DNA from 3 places in the Streptomyces sp. CAU 1734 genome. Region 3 is predicted to be linked to each of the others. Evidence: riboswitches for the same ligand, from Rfam matches in the RefSeq annotation. Region 3 holds a riboswitch; each other region holds the start of a gene.
What was found. A riboswitch is a leader RNA that binds a small molecule or an ion and turns the genes downstream of it on or off. The one in region 3 is predicted to bind thiamine pyrophosphate.
Positions count from the first base shown of each region.

Region 1: it holds a riboswitch for thiamine pyrophosphate, as region 3 does, so the genes downstream of both, thiC (phosphomethylpyrimidine synthase ThiC) here and AAFN69_RS26130 (thiamine ABC transporter substrate-binding protein) in region 3, are expected to answer to the same signal.
Region 2: it holds a riboswitch for thiamine pyrophosphate, as region 3 does, so the genes downstream of both, thiO (glycine oxidase ThiO) here and AAFN69_RS26130 (thiamine ABC transporter substrate-binding protein) in region 3, are expected to answer to the same signal.

Region 1 covers NZ_JBDQQP010000001.1:706,897-711,294, reverse strand. The annotation lists gene AAFN69_RS02975 (hypothetical protein) at 1-525, shown strand, start outside; gene thiC (phosphomethylpyrimidine synthase ThiC) at 689-2,467, opposite strand; TPP riboswitch at 2,460-2,618, opposite strand; gene AAFN69_RS02965 (YibE/F family protein) at 2,964-4,398, shown strand, end outside.
Region 2 covers NZ_JBDQQP010000002.1:10,589-14,986, forward strand. The annotation lists gene AAFN69_RS03750 (FAD-dependent oxidoreductase) at 83-1,324, opposite strand; gene AAFN69_RS03755 (hypothetical protein) at 1,359-1,733, opposite strand; TPP riboswitch at 1,810-1,922, shown strand; gene thiO (glycine oxidase ThiO) at 1,920-3,155, shown strand; gene thiS (sulfur carrier protein ThiS) at 3,152-3,367, shown strand; gene AAFN69_RS03770 (thiazole synthase) at 3,375-4,184, shown strand.
Region 3 covers NZ_JBDQQP010000014.1:141,793-146,190, forward strand. The annotation lists gene AAFN69_RS26120 (phosphatidate cytidylyltransferase) at 1-421, shown strand, start outside; gene rlmN (23S rRNA (adenine(2503)-C(2))-methyltransferase RlmN) at 651-1,757, shown strand; TPP riboswitch at 1,887-1,996, shown strand; gene AAFN69_RS26130 (thiamine ABC transporter substrate-binding protein) at 2,092-3,183, shown strand; gene AAFN69_RS26135 (iron ABC transporter permease) at 3,261-4,398, shown strand, end outside.

The DNA.
Region 1 (4,398 bases), on a different contig from region 3:
GGGCTCTCCGCCGTGGTGACCGTCCTCGCGCCGGTGCTCGCCGGCACGGCAGCGCTGATCTTCCTGCTCATCGGCTATCTGCTGGGCATGCTCGATCCCGCTCCCTCCTTCGCCAGGACCATGGTGGCCGCGGGGTGGTTCTTCGCCGGGGCGATGGCGGTCGCCATCCTCTTCGCGGCGGTGGCGCTGCTGATCACCGCCATGCGCAACAGCTCCACCCAGCTGCCGGCCGGGGAGCGCCCGGGAGAGCTCCCCGACGAGGTGGCCCGCGCCAAGGACGCCTGGCGGCATGCGCTGCTGGAGCGCGGCATTCTGCCGTTCCTCCAGGCCGCCCTCGCGGACCCCAGCGCCGTCCCCGAGTCCGGCGCGGCGCCGCACAGGGCGAGCCGGCTCCCCAAGGTCGGCTACAGCGGCCCGGACTTCACCGGGCCCAATGAGAGCCCGTCCCCGGCGCAGCGGCCCACCTTCACCAGTCCCGACTTCACCGGCCCCGATTTCGGGGGCCCCGAGCACCGGCCGGAGTGAGCCCCCGGCCGGAAGCGCACCCCGCCGGGAGCGACCCCCGGCCCCCGGCCGGGAGTGGTCACCCGGGCCGGGTGACCACTCCCGATGAGCCGGCGCCCTCGCCCGGCACCGGACCACGGCCTCGGGGTCGTGGTCGGGGCACGGCCTCCGGGTGCCGCGTCGCTCAATCCGCCAGCGGCAGATAGACCCGGTTCCCCGTCTCCGCGAACTCCCTGGACTTCTCCGCCATCCCCTCCTCGATCTCCTGTTCCGTCTGCCCGTGCCGGCGCCGGATGTCCTGCGAGATCTTCATGCTGCAGAACTTCGGCCCGCACATGGAGCAGAAATGCGCGGTCTTCGCGGGCTCGGCCGGCAGCGTCTCGTCGTGGAACTCCCGCGCGGTGTCCGGATCGAGGGCCAGATTGAACTGGTCCTCCCACCGGAACTCGAACCGCGCGTCCGACAGCGCGTCGTCCCACTCCTGGGCGCCCGGATGCCCCTTGGCCAGATCGGCCGCGTGAGCGGCGATCTTGTAGGTGATGACCCCGGTCTTCACATCGTCCCGGTTCGGCAGGCCGAGGTGCTCCTTGGGCGTGACGTAGCAGAGCATCGCCGTGCCCCACCAGGCGATCATGGCTGCCCCGATACCGGAGGTGATGTGGTCGTACGCGGGCGCCACATCAGTGGTGAGCGGACCGAGGGTGTAGAAAGGAGCCTCTTCGCAGATCTCCTGCTGAAGGTCGATGTTCTCTTTGATCTTGTGCATCGGGACGTGACCGGGGCCCTCGATCATCGTCTGCACCTGAAAACGCTTGGCGATGCGGTTGAGTTCCCCGAGCGTGTTCAACTCGGCGAACTGCGCCTCGTCATTGGCGTCCGCGATCGAGCCCGGCCGCAGCCCGTCCCCGAGCGAGTAGGTCACGTCGTACGCCGCGAGGATCTCGCACAGTTCCTCGAAGTTCTCGTACAGGAACGATTCCTTGTGGTGGGCCAGACACCACGCGGCCATGATGGAACCGCCGCGCGAGACGATTCCGGTCTTGCGGCGCGCGGTGAGCGGGACGTACCGCAGGAGCACCCCGGCGTGGACGGTCATATAGTCCACACCCTGCTCGGCCTGCTCGATCACGGTGTCCTTGTAGATCTCCCAGGTGAGCTCCTCGGCCTTCCCGTCGACCTTCTCCAGCGCCTGGTAGAGCGGCACGGTGCCGATCGGGACGGGGGAGTTGCGCAGCACCCACTCCCGTGTGGTGTGGATGTTGCGGCCGGTCGAGAGGTCCATGACGGTGTCCGCGCCCCAGCGCGTGGCCCAGGTCATCTTCTCGACCTCCTCCTCGATCGAGGAGGTGACGGCGGAGTTCCCGATGTTGGCGTTGACCTTCACCAGGAACCGCTTGCCGATGATCATCGGCTCGATCTCGGGGTGGTTCACATTGGCGGGCAGCACCGCCCGGCCGGCCGCGATCTCCTCGCGGACCACCTCGGGGGAGACGTTCTCCCTGATGGCCACGTACTCCATCTCCGGGGTGATCTCGCCCCGGCGGGCGTAGGCAAGCTGGGTCACCGCCCGCCCGTCCCGGCCCCGGCGGGGCTGTCGCGGGCGGCCCGGGAAGACCGCGTCGAGGTTCTTCAGCCCGCCGCGCGGCGAGGTGTGCTTGAGCCCGTCGTCCTCGGGGCGGACCGGGCGGCCCGCGTACTCCTCGGTGTCGCCCCGGGCGATGATCCAGCCCTCCCGAAGCGGTGCCAGGCCCCGGCGGACATCCGTCGGGACCGACGGGTCGGTGTATGGGCCGGATGTGTCGTACAGCGTCACATCCGTGCCATTGGTGAGGTGCACCTGGCGGACCGGCACCCGGAGGTCGGGGCGTGAGCCCTCGACATACCCCTTGTGCCAGCCCGGCTCGCGCGTGCCGTCCGCGACGACTGGTACGACGGCAGGCGTGCGTGCATCCTGAACGGTCATCAGACCTACTCCCTACGCCGGCATTACCCGGTAACAGGTTCGGCGGTCGGCGCAGCGATGTCCGAAGCCGTCGTGCCGGCGTCGCCGGAACGGCTTGTACGGAGGTCAGCGCCCTCTCAGCCCGGTGCTCCGAGCTCCCGCGTGTGCAAAAGGTGTCACCACGCTAGCGTCATTTCTGGCGCGCTGAACAGAGGCCCCCCGCCGTTCTTGCGATGATCGGTCGGTGACCTCTTCGCCGCCCGGCCCGCCGCAAGGGCCCGACCACCAGCAGCCACCCGGCCCGCCACGGCAGCGGCCGTGGCCCGGGACGGCACCCGAAGCACCCGGCCGGGAGCCGGAACACGGCCATCCGCCCGGGTACGAGTACGGGGCCGGGCACCATCCGGCACCGGAGCACGGGCAGGCGTACGACCAGGACTTCGAGCCGGCGCGCGAGCCCCTGAGGGCCGCCCCCGGGGCGGACTCCGGACGCTCCTTCGCGCCCGCCGGCGGTGTCGTGCCCGAACCCGCCCCGGCACCCGCCGGCGGAACCGGCCCGCCCCCGGGTCACGGGCACGGCGGACATGGGCACGGCAGCCACGGCGGGCATGGGCACAGTCACAGCCATGGCCCGGCCGCTCCGGTCTCCCGCCATCTGCGGAGGGTGATCGCCGCCGTGCTGATTCCTTTCGCCACGGCGGTCGTGGTCGGCCTCATGGTGCTCTGGCCGAGCAGCGCACCCGGCCATGAACGCACCGGAGTGGGCTTCGACCGGCAGACCGAGCAGGCCGAGGTGGTCCGGGTCGACAAGGTCGACTGCGACTCGGTGAACGCCGGCGTGCCGCCGGCCGAGAAACCCGCCACGCCCCAGGCCCGCGCCGCGGCCGAGGCCCGCAAGGGCACATGCGGCAAGGCGACCATCAAGATCACCACCGGGGAGAACAAGGGCCGCACCTTCACCGAGATCGTGCAGCCCGCTTCGTCACGGAAGCTGGAGAAGGGCCAGGGGGTGGTGGCGGGTTACGCCCCCGACGCCCCCAAGGGGCTCCAGTACTCGGTGATCGATGTGGACCGCACGATTCCGATGGCGCTGCTGGCCGGGATCTTCGCCCTGGCGGTGGTTCTGGTGGGGCGGATGCGGGGGGTGATGGCGCTGATCGCGCTCGCCGTCTCCTTCGGGGTGCTGACGTTCTTCATCCTTCCCGCGATTCTGGCGGGCTCCAATCCGCTGATCGTCGCGGTGGTGGGGGCCAGCGCGATCATGCTGATCGCGCTCTACATGTGCCATGGGCTGACGGCCCGCACCTCGGTGGCGGTGCTCGGCACCCTGATCTCCCTGCTGCTGATCGGGGTGCTGGGTTCGCTCTTCATCGGCTGGGCGCATCTGACCGGCAACACCGACGACAACACCGGGCTGATCCACGGCCTCTACCCCCAGATCGACATGAGCGGTCTGCTGCTCGCGGGGGTGATCATCGGCTCGCTCGGCGTGCTCGACGATGTGACCGTGACCCAGACCTCGGCGGTGTGGGAACTGCACCAGGCCGACCCGGCCATGGGCCCCCGGGGGCTGTACCGGGCCGGTATCCGGATCGGACGCGACCACATCGCGTCGGTGGTCAACACCCTGGTCCTGGCGTACGCGGGCGCGGCCCTGCCACTGCTGCTGCTCTTCTCCATCGCACAGAGCAGTGTGGGGACGGTGGCCAACAGCGAACTGGTCGCGGAGGAGATCGTCCGCACTCTCGTCGGGTCGATCGGCCTGGTCGCCTCGGTGCCGGTGACGACGGTGCTCGCGGCCCTGGTGGTCTCCGCCGACCGTCCGTCCGGCGGTGCCGCGGAGCGCGGTGCGCCGGTAACCGTGCGTGGCGGGGGTACGGGCCGGTCCGTACCCCCCGAGCAGTCCGGCGGGACGCCGGGGCGCGGCGCGCTGCCGGGGCTCGGTGGCAGGG
Region 2 (4,398 bases), on a different contig from region 3:
GGCTCGGCCCCAAGTGGCGCACCGAACACCAATGCCCGGCCATATTACCTGGTCAGAGCGGCGCATCGGGAGCGGGTCGACTTCAGCTCGACGCCGCCTTCAGGGGGACGGCGGGGTCCGCGGCCCGCACGGGATCCAGCCGGGCGCCCGAGAGCAGGAGCTTGCGGCCCTGCGCCAGGTCCCGGGGGCGGTCGACGGTGAGCAGGGCGACGAGCGCGCCCTCGCGGAGCCAGAGCACCGTCCACGCCCGCTCGGCGGGATCGCCGCGCCACAGGGTGGTGTCGGCGCCGTGGTGGTCGCCCGCGTACTGCACGAACCGGCCGAACTGCTCGGACCAGAAGTACGGCACCGGGTCGTAGCTGGGCGGCGGGCCGCCGGGACCGGCCGGGCCGGCCGCCACCACGCGCGCGGCGACGGTGCGCGGGCCCTGGAGGGCGTTGTCCCAGTGGTGCACGACGAGGCGCCGGCCGTAGCGGGCGGAGGGGAAGGACACACAGTCGCCGACCGCGTACACATCGGGCACGGAGGCGCGCAGTCCGGCGTCGGCGGTGATCGCGCCGTCGGGACCGACGGCGATCCCGGAGCCCGCGAGCCATCCGGTGGCCGGGCGGGCCCCGATGCCGACGACCACGGCGCCGGCCTCGACGCGCCGCCCGGAGGCGAGCAGGACGGTGCCCGGCTCGATGCCCGCGACGCGCGCGCCGGTGATCAGCTCGACGCCGTGCTCCGGATACCAGCCGGCCATCGGGGCGGCGGCCTCGGCGGGGAGCGCGCCGGCCAGCGGGCGCTCGGCGGCCTCCACCACGGTGACCTCGCAGCCGGCCTCGCGCGCCGCGGTCGCGAACTCGGCGCCGATCCAGCCCGCGCCGACGACCACGATGCGGTGCTTCTCCGCGAGGACGGGCCGGAGCCGGTCCACGTCGTCGAGGGTGCGCAGCAGATGGACCCCGGGCACCCCCTCGGTGCCGGGGAGGGTGAGCGGTTCCGCGCCGGTGGCGATGACCAGGGTGTCGTACGGGACCGGCCCGGCCCCGGTGTCCAGCTCGTGGTCCCCGGGCCGGACGCCGGTCACCTCGCAGCCGAGCCGGAGCTCGATGCCGAGATCCTCGAAGTCGATGTCGAAGGCGGACCCCTCGGCCTTGCCCAGCAGGACCGCCTTGGAGAGCGGGGGCCGGTCGTAGGGCTGATGGGGCTCGGCGCCGATCAGGGTGATGTCACCGGTGAAGCCCTGTTCCCGCAGGGCCACGGCGGTCTGCACCCCCGCCATGCCCGCACCGACGACGACCACCCTCGGCGTCCGCTCTTCACTCCGCTGCTCGCTCACGGATCAACCATACGCACCCGCACCTGATGGCACGTCAGGAATGGGTGCCGGCGGATATCCCCGGGGCGGGCGGGCGCACCTCCTCGACCACGCTGGTGCCGCTGCCCTCCTGGGACTCCCACTCCCACGTCTCGTCCAGCCGCACCCGCCCGTCGGGCAGTTCGGTGACGACCGAGACACAGTGCCCGGAGGAGGTGGTGCCGTCCGTCTTCAGCTGGACGTAGCGGAAATCCAGCCGGTCTCCCTCGCGGGTGCCCACCAGACGCCCGTGAACCACGTCACCGCCGTCGTACTCGGCCCAGACGCGGCCGTCGCGTTCGTGATAGCCGAACCGGGTGCGGGTGCCGACCTGACCGGGGGCCTGATCCGCCACCGGTGCGAGTACGAGTCCGTCGAGCGACCGTGCCATTGCGCTGCTCCCTTGTGCCGAACCGGGCTCACCGCGCCTTACCGCGAGCCGGGACCGTTGGTTAGGGTGGCCACCGTAAAGCACTCGCGGGAGCCCGGACGCACCGGGCTGAGAGGGGGGCTGGCCGGCCTCCGACCGTACGAACCTGATCCGGGTCATGCCGGCGAAGGGAGGGGCCGACCGCCCATGCCGCAGATCCCCCCGAACAGCCCTCCGACGGGCACCGCGAACATCCCCCGGACCCGGGACACCGGGGGCCGGCCGCCGGACACCGCCGATGTGCTGGTGATCGGCGGCGGAATCATCGGTCTGGTGACGGCCTGGCGCACCGCGCAGCGCGGTGCCCGGGTGACCGTCGCCGATCCGGAACCCGGTGGCGGAGCCGCCCAGGTGGCCGCCGGAATGCTCGCCGCCGTCACCGAACTCCACTACGGCGAGGAGACCCTGCTCGCCCTCAACCTGGCCTCCGCGCGCCGCTACCCCGCCTTCGCCGCCGAGCTGGAGGAGGCGAGCGGGGAGCGCGTCGGCTACCGCGCCCGCGGCACCCTCTCCGTCGCCCTCGACGCCGACGACCGGGCCCACCTGCGCGAGCTGCACGCCCTCCAGCGGCGCTCCGGCCTGGAGTCCGAGTGGCTCACCGGCCGCGAGTGCCGCCGGCTGGAGCCGATGCTCGCGCCGGGGGTGCGCGGCGGGCTCCGGGTGGACGGCGACCACCAGGTCGACCCCCGCCGGCTGGCCTCCGCGCTGGTCACCGCCTGCGAGCGGGCCGGGGTGGAATTCCGGCGCGGCTGGGCCGAGCGCCTCACGGTGGCCCATGACCGGGCGGCGGGCGCCCGGCTGACGGACGGCACCGAGCTCTCCGCCGGCCAGGTGGTGCTGGCGGGCGGCAGCCTGAGCGGCCGGCTCGACGGCGTACCCGACGAGGCGGTGCCGCCGGTCCGCCCGGTGAAGGGCCAGGTGCTGCGCCTGGCCGTGCCCAGGGCATACGCCCCCTTCCTGACCCGGACCGTCCGGGCCGTCGTCCGCGGCAGCCAGGTCTATCTGGTGCCGCGCGAGAACGGTGAGCTGGTCGTCGGCGCGACCAGCGAGGAGCTGGGCTGGGACACCACCGTCACCGCGGGCGGGGTGTACGAACTGCTGCGCGACGCCCATGAACTGCTGCCGGGCATCACCGAACTGCCGCTGACCGAGACCCGCGCCGGACTGCGCCCCTGCTCGCCCGACAACGCCCCGCTGCTCGGCCCGACCGCGCTCCCCGGCCTGCTGCTGGCCACCGGCCACCACCGCAACGGGGTGCTCCTGACCCCCGTCACCGGAGACGCGATGGCGACCGTGCTCACGACCGGCACCCTGCCGGCGGAAGCCCTTCCCTTCACCCCCCGACGCTTCTCCCCCGCCGCCCCTCTGGAGCAGCCCGTATGACCACTGTGCCCCCTGCCGTCTCCGTCAACGGCGAATGGCGACAACTCGCCACCGGAACCACGCTGGACACCCTGATCGCCGAGCTCACCACCGCCCGGTCCGGAGTCGCGGCGGCGGTCAACGAGACCGTCGTCCCCCGCGGCCGGTGGGCGGACACCCCGCTCGGCGACGGCGACCGGATCGAAGTTCTCACCGCTGTCCAGGGAGGCTGAGCCCGCGATGTCCGACGATCCGCTCGCCATCGGCGACACCGTTCTCACCTCCCGGCTGATCATGGGCACGGGCGGCGCGCCCAGTCTCGACATCCTGGAACGTGCCCTGGTGGCGAGCGGCACCGAGCTCACCACCGTCGCCATGCGCCGGCTCGACCCGACCGTGCGGGGCTCGGTCCTCTCCGTTCTGCGCCGGCTCGGGATCCGGGTGCTGCCCAACACGGCCGGCTGCTTCACCGCGGGAGAGGCCGTGCTCACCGCCCGGCTGGCCCGGGAGGCCCTGGGCACCGACTGGATCAAACTGGAGGTCGTCGCCGACGAGCGGACCCTGCTGCCCGATCCCGTCGAACTGCTCGACGCGGCGGAGATCCTGGTGGACGACGGTTTCACCGTCCTGCCGTACACCAGCGACGATCCGGTCCTCGCCCGGAAGCTGGAGGACGCGGGGTGTGCGGCGATCATGCCGCTGGGCTCGCCGATCGGCTCCGGCCTCGGTATCCGCAATCCGCACAATTTCCAGCTGATCGTGGAGGCCGCGGGGGTCCCGGTCATTCTCGACGCGGGCGCGGGCACCGCCTCCGACGCCGCTCTCGCCATGGAGCTCGGGTGCGACGCGGTGATGCTGGCCTCGGCGGTGACCCGCGCCCAGGAGCCGGCGCTGATGGCCGAGGCGATGCGCCACGCGGTGGCGGCGGGCCGCCTGGCCCGCCGCGCGGGCCGGATCCCGCGCCGCCACTTCGCCCGCGCCTCCTCCCCCGAGTCCGGCCTCGCCGAGCTGGACCCGGAGCGCCCGGCCTTCACCGGCGGGGACGGCTGAGCCCCGGCGGGGACGGCCGGTCTCCAGGGCCGGTCTCCAGGGCCGCCCGCCCGGTCCGGGCGCTCGGTCCGGGCGGGTATGAGGCGGTACGGTCACGGCCCCGCCCGTACACCCCGTGAGAGCGCCGCCGGACCGGGCGGAACACCGCCGGACGGCGGCGGGCGTGTCACAGCTCCGCTGCGGTACGGCCCCGGCGGAGCCCGGCCCGGCGGCG
Region 3 (4,398 bases):
CGCGGAGGACGGACCCGACCGGGTCCTGACCTTCCTGGTGCTCACCGTGGTCAGCGACACCGGTGCGTACGCGGTGGGCTGGCGCTTCGGCAAGCGCAAGCTGGCACCGCGCATCAGCCCCGGGAAGACCCGTGAGGGTCTGCTGGGGGCGGTGGCCTTCGCGATGGCTGCGGGCGCGCTCTGCATGGAGTTCCTGATCGACGGCGGCACCTGGTGGCAGGGGCTGCTGCTGGGCCTCGCCGTCGCGGTCAGCGCCACCCTCGGTGACCTGGGCGAATCGATGATCAAGCGGGACCTGGGCATCAAGGACATGGGGAGGCTGCTCCCCGGTCACGGCGGCATCATGGACCGGCTCGACTCGCTGCTGCCGACGGCGCCGATCGTCTGGCTGCTGCTGGTGATCTTCGTCGGCTCCGGATGACCAAGTGACCGGATGACCGGGTGACCAAGTGACCGGGTGTACGCGTACGCGGGTCCGGTGAACGCGCACGCGGGCCCTGCGGGGAACGCGCGCGCGGCCGGGGCGGGACCGGGTGCCGGTGCTCCCGGCCCGTGCAGGGCAAGCGGCTGACCTGCATGTTTTCCACAAGAGGCTCGTTATCCACAGGGTGGCGAGCCTCTTGTCGTATCTCTGCGACACTGGATGCACCATGCCCAAGCCCGGAGAACTCACGTTTGTCGCGCCCCGCGGAGCCAAGAAGCCGCCGCGGCACCTCGCCGACCTCAGCCCCGCCGAGCGCAAAGACGCCGTGGCCGCGATCGGCGAGAAGCCGTTCCGCGCCAAGCAGCTCTCGCAGCACTACTTCGCCCGGTACACCCACGACCCGGCCCAGTGGACCGACATCCCGGCCGCTGCCCGGGAGAAGCTCGCCGCCGAGCTGCTGCCCGATCTGATGTCCGTTGTCCGGCACATCTCGTGCGACAACGACACCACCCGCAAGACACTGTGGCGGCTCCACGACGGCACCCTCGTCGAGTCGGTGCTCATGCGCTACCCGGACCGGGTCACCATGTGCATCTCCTCGCAGGCCGGCTGCGGGATGAACTGCCCCTTCTGCGCCACCGGCCAGGCCGGACTCGACCGCAATCTCTCCACGGCGGAGATCGTCCACCAGATCGTGGACGGCATGCGCGCCCTGCGCGACGGCGAGGTCCCCGGCGGCCCGGCACGGCTCTCGAACATCGTCTTCATGGGCATGGGCGAGCCGCTGGCCAACTACAACCGTGTCGTCGGCGCCATCCGGCGGCTGACCGACCCCGAGCCGGACGGCCTCGGCATCTCCCAGCGCGGGATCACCGTCTCCACCGTCGGCCTGGTCCCCGCCATGCTGCGCTTCGCCGACGAGGGCTTCAAGTGCCGCCTCGCCGTCTCGCTGCACGCCCCGGACGACGAGCTGCGCGACACCCTCGTCCCGGTCAACACCCGCTGGAACGTCCGCGAGGTGCTGGACGCGGCCTGGGAGTACGCGGAGAAGTCCGGCCGCCGGGTCTCGATCGAGTACGCCCTGATCCGCGACATCAATGACCAGGCATGGCGGGGCGATCTGCTGGGCCGGCTGCTCAAGGGCAAGCGCGTCCATGTGAATCTGATCCCGCTCAACCCCACCCCGGGGTCGAAGTGGACCGCCTCCCGCCCCGAGGACGAGAAGGCGTTCGTCGAGGCCATCGCCGCCCACGGGGTGCCGGTGACCGTCCGGGACACCCGGGGCCAGGAGATCGACGGCGCCTGCGGCCAGCTCGCCGCCGCGGAGCGCTGACGCGGACCGCCGCCGCACCGGACCCCGCGGCCGGTACGGGACCGAACAGGTCCCGTACCGGCGTCTGCCGCCCCGCGGGGCCGCCCTGTACGCTGGGCTCGAACATCCACATGGATGACATCTGCATACATTTTCCGACAGGGGAGCGCCACAGCGCTGAGAGTGCGGCCGTCGCAGGCCGCAGACCCTCTGAACCTCGCCCGGGTCATTCCGGGTAGGGAGTTCGGTCATTACTCAAGCTGTTGCGCCCTGCCCGCGCTCCCTTCCCGGGAGCCGGTCAGGGCCGCGTCTCTTCCTGGTCACACCCAGGAGGAATTCAGTGATCTCAGTGAGCATGAGCGGCACCAGGAGAATCACGGCCACCGCGGTCGTCACCGCGCTGGGCGTCACCGTCCTCGCGGCCTGCGGCGGCGAGGCGGAGAAGGACGGCGCGGGCGGCGAGAAGTCCAAGACCGTCACCCTCGTCAGCCACAATTCCTTCAACGCCTCCGAGTCGGTGCTCAAGGCATTCACCCAGCAGACCGGCTACACGGTCAAGGTGCTCAAGAGCGGTGACGCCGGGGCCGCCCTCAACAAGGAGATCCTGACCAAGGGCTCCCCGCAGGGCGATGTCTTCTTCGGCGTCGACAACACCCTGCTCTCCCGCGCCCTCGGCCAGGGCCTGTTCACCTCCTACCGGGCCAAGGGCCTGGACCGGGTGGTGCCCGAGGTCCAGCTGGACAAGGCGAAGAACCGCGTCACCCCCATCGACACCGGCGATATCTGCGTCAACTACGACAAGAAGTACTTCGCGGACAAGAAGCTGGCCCCGCCGAAGACCTTCGACGATCTGGCCGACCCCGCCTACCGGAATCTGCTGGTGGTCGAGAACGCCGCGACCTCCTCGCCCGGCCTCGGCTTCGTCCTCGGCACCATCGCGAGGTACGGCGACAGCGGCTGGCAGGAGTACTGGAAGAAGCTCAAGGCCAATGGCGTCAAGGTCGTCGACGGCTGGGACCAGGCGTACAACGAGGAGTTCTCCGGCTCCGCCGGCGGCAAGAAGGCCAAGGGGGACCGACCGCTGGTCGTCTCCTACGCCTCCAGCCCCCCCGTGGAGGTGCTCTACGCCGAGCCGCAGCCGAAGGTGGCGCCCACCGGTGTCGCCACCGGCACCTGCTTCCGGCAGATCGAGTTCGCCGGACTGCTGAAGGGCGCGAAGAACGAGGCGGGCGGCAAGGCCCTGCTGGACTTCATGATCTCCAAGCAGTTCCAGGAGGACATGCCGCTCAACATGTTCGTCAATCCCGTCGTCGAGGGCGCGAAGCTGCCCGCGCTCTTCACCGAGCACGGCGAGCAGGCCGACCGGCCCGGCACCATCGCCCCCGACCGCATCACCGACAACCGTGAGCAGTGGATTCAGACGTGGTCCTCGCTCGTCGTGAAGTAGCCGGGCCCGAGGCCGGGGCCGCCGCACCCGCACCACAGCGGCGGCCCCGGCACGGGACCGCGGCCCGGCTCGGCCTGCTGGCCGTGCCCGCCGCCTTCTTCGCGGTCTTCTTCGCCTACCCCGTCGCCGCCATCGCGGGCCGCGGCCTGCGGATCGGCGGGGCCTGGCAGTTCGACCGGATCGGCGAGGTGCTGGGCCGCGCCGACCTTCAGCGTGTGCTCTGGTTCACCACCTGGCAGGCCCTCGCCTCCACCGCGCTCACCCTGCTGATCGCCCTGCCCGGCGCGTATGTCCTGGCCCGGTTCGACTTCCGGGGCAAGGGGCTGCTGCGCGCCGTGGTGACCGTCCCCTTCATCCTGCCCACCGTGATCGTCGGCACCGCCTTCCTGGCACTGCTGGGACGCGGCGGACTCCTGGACGAGCTCTGGGGCATCCGGCTGGACACCACGGTCTGGGCGATCCTGCTCGCGCATGTCTTCCTCAACTACGCGGTGGTCGTCCGGACCGTCGGCGGGCTCTGGTCCCAGCTCGACCCCCGCCAGGAAGAGGCCGCCCGGGTGCTGGGCGCCGGGCGGTTCACCGCCTGGCGCCGGGTCACCCTCCCCGCGCTGGCGCCCGCCGTGGCCGCCGCCGCGCTGATGGTCTTCCTCTTCACCTTCACCTCCTTCGGCGTGGTCCAGATCCTCGGCGGACCCACCTACGCCACCCTGGAGGTGGAGGTCTACCGGCAGACGGCCCAGCTCCTCGATCTGCGCACGGCGGCCGTTCTGACCCTGGTGCAGTTCGCGGCCGTCGGCACCGTCCTCGCCCTGCACGCCCGCACCGTACGGAAGCGGGAGAGCGCCCTGCGGCTGGTGGACCCCGCCTCGACCGCCCGCCGGCCGCGCGGATTCGGCCAGAAGGCGCTGCTCGGGGGCGTGCTCGTCACGGTCGCGCTGATGCTGGCGCCCCTGCTCGTGCTCGTCGAACGCTCCCTCAGCACCTCCGAGGGGTACGGCTTCGGCTACTACCGCGCGCTCACCACCGTGGACGAACGCGGCGGCGCCTTCCTCGTACCGCCGATCGACGCCATCGGGAACTCCCTCCAGTACGCGGTGGCCGCCACCGTCATCGCGCTGGTCGTCGGCGGGCTCGCCGCGGCGGCGCTCGCCCGTCCCGGCGGACGGCTGCTGCGCGGCTTCGACGGGCTGCTGATGCTGCCGCTCGGGGTCTCGG